DNA from 2 places in the Sphingomonas sp. BK481 genome. Region 1 is predicted to be linked to the other one. Evidence: predicted binding sites of a transcription regulator. Region 1 holds the regulator's gene; the other holds the start of a gene.
The links. The regulator LexA, encoded in region 1, represses DNA repair genes until DNA is damaged. The targets are predictions, from matches to a motif close to GTTCCNCNCTTGTTCT.

Region 1 (2,397 bases):
GTCCAGGAGGAAGCCGCGCGCGACGGCGACCGGCTGATGCTCGACGGCGAAGGCCCCGCCTTCGAGGGACGCAACACGCGCCGCAAGGGGCTCGACTTCGCGACCGGCACCCGGCTGATCGCGGCCGGCGACCGGCTGACGCCCGCGCGCATCGCGGTCGCTGCGACCGGCGGACACGGCACGCTGTCGGTCGGCCGCCGGCTGCGCGTCGCGGTCGCCGCGACGGGGGACGAGCTCGTTCCGCCCGGCTCGACCAGCGACCCCGTCCCGCTACCGGAATCAAACGGCATCATGCTCGCCGCGATGCTCGCCGACCTGCCCGTCGACATTATCGATCTCGGAATTCTCCCCGACCGGCTCGACACGCTGCGTGACGCCTTTGCCGGGGTCGATGCCGATCTGCTCGTGACCACGGGGGGGGCGTCGGTCGGCGATCACGACCTCGTGCGCCCCGCGATCGAGGCGGCGGGCGGGACGATCGACTTCTGGCGGATCGCGCTGCGCCCGGGCAAGCCGATGATGGCGGGCGCGCTCGGGCGGATGATGCTGCTCGGCCTGCCGGGCAACCCGGTCTCCGCCTTCGTCACCGCCATCCTCTTCGTCCGCCCCGTCGTCGCGCACATGCTCGGCGCGCGCGATCCCCTGCCGCAGACGACGCACGCGCTGCTCGGCGAGGATCTTCCGCCCAACCAGTCGCGGACCGACTATATGCGCGCCGAACTGCGCGACGGCCGCGCCTATGCCTCGACCATCCAGGACAGCTCGATGCTGCTGACGCTCGCCCGCTCGTCCTGCCTGATCGTCCGCGACGGCGACGCGCCGGCGGCAAGGGCGGGCGACTCGGCGGAAATCCTCGTCATCGCGTGACGTCACCGCTTGACGAAGCTGCAAGTGTTCCATAGAAGTTCCTCGTCTGTTCCGGACGGAGAACCGTTATGCTCACGCGCAAGCAGCACGAGCTTGTCTGCTTCATCAATGACCGCCTCGCCGAGACGGGCGTGTCGCCCTCGTTCGAGGAGATGAAGGACGCGCTCGACCTGAAATCGAAATCGGGCGTGCACCGTCTGATCAGCGCGCTTGAGGAGCGCAACTTCATCCGGCGCCTGCCCAACCGGGCGCGCGCGCTCGAAGTGCTAAGGATGCCCGAGCGTCCGGAGGCGGCAATCGCACAAACTGCGGCGAAGTCGGGGCCGAAGTCGGAGGCTAAGGCATCGGCCAGCACCGTATCTGCGCCGGACACGGCCAGCGCCACGCCCGCGTCGCCCGCCCGCATCGCGGCGAACGACGTCGTCGAGATCCCGCTGCACGGCCGGATCGCCGCCGGCGTCCCGATCGAAGCCTTTGAAGGCAGTTCGATGCTCGCCGTTCCGGCCGCATTGCTCGGCACCGGCGAGCATTATGCGCTGGAGGTTTCGGGGGACTCGATGGTCGAAGCCGGCATCCTCGACGGCGATTATGCGCTGATCCGCCGTACCGAGATCGCCCGCGACGGCGAAATCGTCGTCGCGCTGATCGAGGACAGCGAAGCGACGCTCAAATATTTCCGCCGCGAAGGCGCGATGGTCCGGCTCGACCCGGCCAACCGTGCCTATGACCCTCAGCGTTATGCGCCCGCACAGGTCCGGGTTCAGGGCAAGCTGTCGGGTATCCTGCGCCGCTACGATTGACAAATGCCGGGGAGCGCTGGCGGTCATCACCGCCACGCAACCGGCAGTGGCGTTCGTGACCAACGGCCTCAGGCACCATCGTCCGCGTTTCGGAATTGCGGCCCTCCCAATCGGAGGCCCCACTTTCGCAGGATCATGACCCGACATTCCCAGTCGCGACCTATCGCCCTGACCACCCCCGACCCGGCACCTAAAACCGGACCGACGCCGCACGTCCGGCGACCCCATGCTGATCGCCCGCCGCCCCGAACCGTCGCGTTGACCGCGCCACCGTCGGAGGATCGCGCCACGGGTGCCGGTCCCCCGGATTGAGCACCGTCACCATCCGCCCTGTGGTCAGCGTCAAGGCGATCCCCCCGGTCCGCGTGAGCACCGATCGATCGAGCTTCAGCCATCGCGGCGTACAATCGCGCGGCAGCCCGCGCTCGCTGATGACGATGTCCGCGCGCCGGCAGGCGGCAACCATCTCCGCGATCGGCACCCGGTAAACGCTGCGCGTCGCCAGCACACGCCACGCCCGCCCCCGCGCGACGACATCCGTCAAGCACAGGTCGCGGCTGCACCGCGCGTCGGGCTGATCCGCCAGCAACAGCGGTTCTCCGTCGACCCCGCCATTCTCCGCCAGTGTATCGCGGACATAGTCCCCCGCCTGATCGCGGAGCAGCGCGAGCCCGGCGGCGGTCCGGACCGCGACGTGACGGCCATCGCCCGTCACAAGGATATCGGGTGA
Region 2 (2,397 bases), on a different contig from region 1:
GACGCTCTCGATTTCCTCGCCGACGCGGCGCGCTTCCTCGGGGCCGTCCCAGACGCCGATGACCTTGACCTTCTCGCCGACATCGAGCTCGGTCCAGAGCTGCTTACCTAGGCGGCCGCCATTGTTGGCGATCACGCCCGAGGCGGCGCCGAGGATGTGCGGCGTGCTGCGGTAATTCTGTTCGAGGCGGATGACCTTCGCGCCGGGAAAGTCGCGTTCGAACTTCAGGATGTTCTCGACCTGCGCGCCGCGCCACGAATAGATGGACTGGTCGTCGTCGCCGACACAGGCGATGTTCTTGCGTTCCTGCGCGAGCAGCCGCAGCCAGAGATATTGCGACGAGTTGGTGTCCTGATACTCGTCGACCATGATGTATTCGAAGCGCTGCTGATACTGGGCGAGCACGTCGCGGTGCGTCTTCAGGATGACGAGCATGTGGAGCAGCAGGTCGCCGAAATCGCAGGCGTTGAGCGCGCGCAGCCGGGTCTGATATTGCTCGTACAGCTCGCCGCCGCGGCCGTTGGCGTAGCGCTCGCTCTCGCCCGCATCGATATCGGCGGGGACGAGGCCCTTGTTCTTCCACTGGTCGATCAGCCCGGCAAGGCTGCGCGTCGGGAAGCGCTTTTCGTCGATATCGGCGGCGAGGATGAGCTGCTTGAGCAACCGCAACTGGTCGTCGGTATCGAGGATCGTGAAGTTCGACTGGAGCCCGACGAGTTCGGCATGGCGGCGCAGCATCTTGGCGGCGATCGCGTGGAAGGTGCCGAGCCACGGCATCCCCTCGACCGCGTCGCCGACGAGGCGCCCGACGCGCTCGCGCATCTCGCGTGCGGCCTTGTTGGTGAAGGTGACGCTGAGGATCTCCGACGGCCACGCCTTCTTGGTGAAGATCAGATGCGCGAGTCGCGCGGTCAGCGCCGCGGTCTTGCCGGTGCCCGCGCCGGCGATGATCAGGACGGGGCCGTCGGTGGTCAGCACCGCCTCGCGCTGGGGATCGTTGAGGCCGCGGAGATAGGGCGGCTGGCGGTTTGCGTCGGACGGATGGGCGATCTGGTTCACCGGTGAACAGGTAGGGAACGGGGCGCGATCGGGCAAGCGGCTAAGGCTTGCACGGCGCAGCGATGTGTGGAACAAATCGAGAATATCAACAGGAGGCGTGCATGTTGTCGGGACGATGCCACTGCGGAGCGATCCACTATGTCGCGACGGGCGAGGCGGCGCATCATGCGCTGTGCCACTGTGAGGATTGCCGCCGCAGCGCAGGCGCGCCGATGGTCGGCTGGATCGCGTTCAGGACCGAGCAGGTGATGATTTCGGGCGATCCGGTGACCTATGCGTCGTCCGAGCACGGGCGGCGGCAGTTTTGCGGGACGTGCGGGACGGGCCTGTTCTACACCAACCCGGTCGCGCTGCCGGGGATCATCGACATCCAGTCGTGCACGCTCGACGATCCCGAGTCGGTCGCACCGGGCGCGCAAATCCAGGTCGCGGAGCGGCTGGCGTGGATGGCGGACCTGGCGAGCCTGCCCGAATTCGCGCGCTATCCGGGGATGTGAGCGCGCGTTCGGTCGCCATCCGGGAGGGGGGAATCGAAATCGCGGGGCGACCGACGAACCGTCGCCAAACCGTCGCGGGAGCGTAACGATCCGGGCGTAGGGCGTGCGCAGCGACGAGGGTCTTCGTCGGAGAGGCCGCGCAGAGACGGTCCTCCCGACGGTCAGGCTTAGTCGCGCGCAGGCGGTGTGCCTGCGGACCGCAGGACCAGCAAAGGACGTCATCATGAAGATCCTCCACAGCGTCGCTTCGGCGGCGATCGCTTCCGCGTGCCTTTTTGCGACCGGCGCTGCCGCCGATCCGGTGCGCGACCCCGTCTCGATCCGTGTCTCGCATGCCGGGCTAGACTTGGCCAGCGACGCCGGGCGGCGTGTGCTCGCGCGTCGCGTGCAGTCGGCGGTCAACCGGACCTGCGCCCCGCGGACCGGCGGGCTGAATGCCTTTGCCGAGTCGCGCCGGTGCCGCGCGGAAATGATGCAGGACGCCACGGTGCAGACAGCCGCGTTGCTGGAGCGCAACGGGACGCAGCTCGCGAGTCTCGCGGGGCGGTGACGGGGTAGCGTCTTCGCGCTCGATCCGATGCGCGATTGAAGGAGGACCGCTTTATCAGGTGCGGCGGTCCTCCCCCTCCGTCAGGCTGTGCCTGCCACCTCCCCCTGGCGGGGGAGGATCATGGGCGGTTGCGCTCTGTGTGGGGTTCGTCACTGTGTCATTCTGGTATCGCCGCGCGGCGATGCATCGCGTTGTCATAAAGTTGTAATCGTTAGGGCCGACTGCGCGATCATGGCTACTTCCCCATTAACGGTCGACGCGATCGACCGCGCACCGCGCAGCGGACCGCGG

Region 2: a site for LexA is predicted at 1,063-1,078, ahead of FHY04_RS03265 (ATP-dependent helicase). Genes of this name have one in related genera too.

What each region holds. Positions count from the first base shown of each region.
Region 1 is NZ_JACIAP010000004.1:224,032-226,428, forward strand. Features, by position in the region: gene glp (gephyrin-like molybdotransferase Glp) at 1-867, shown strand, start outside; gene lexA (transcriptional repressor LexA) at 936-1,667, shown strand; gene FHY04_RS10145 (ComEC/Rec2 family competence protein) at 1,858-2,397, opposite strand, start outside.
Region 2 is NZ_JACIAP010000001.1:683,468-685,864, forward strand. Features, by position in the region: gene FHY04_RS03265 (ATP-dependent helicase) at 1-1,059, opposite strand, end outside; gene FHY04_RS03270 (GFA family protein) at 1,161-1,556, shown strand; gene FHY04_RS03275 (UrcA family protein) at 1,780-2,106, shown strand; gene FHY04_RS03280 (inorganic phosphate transporter) at 2,338-2,397, shown strand, end outside.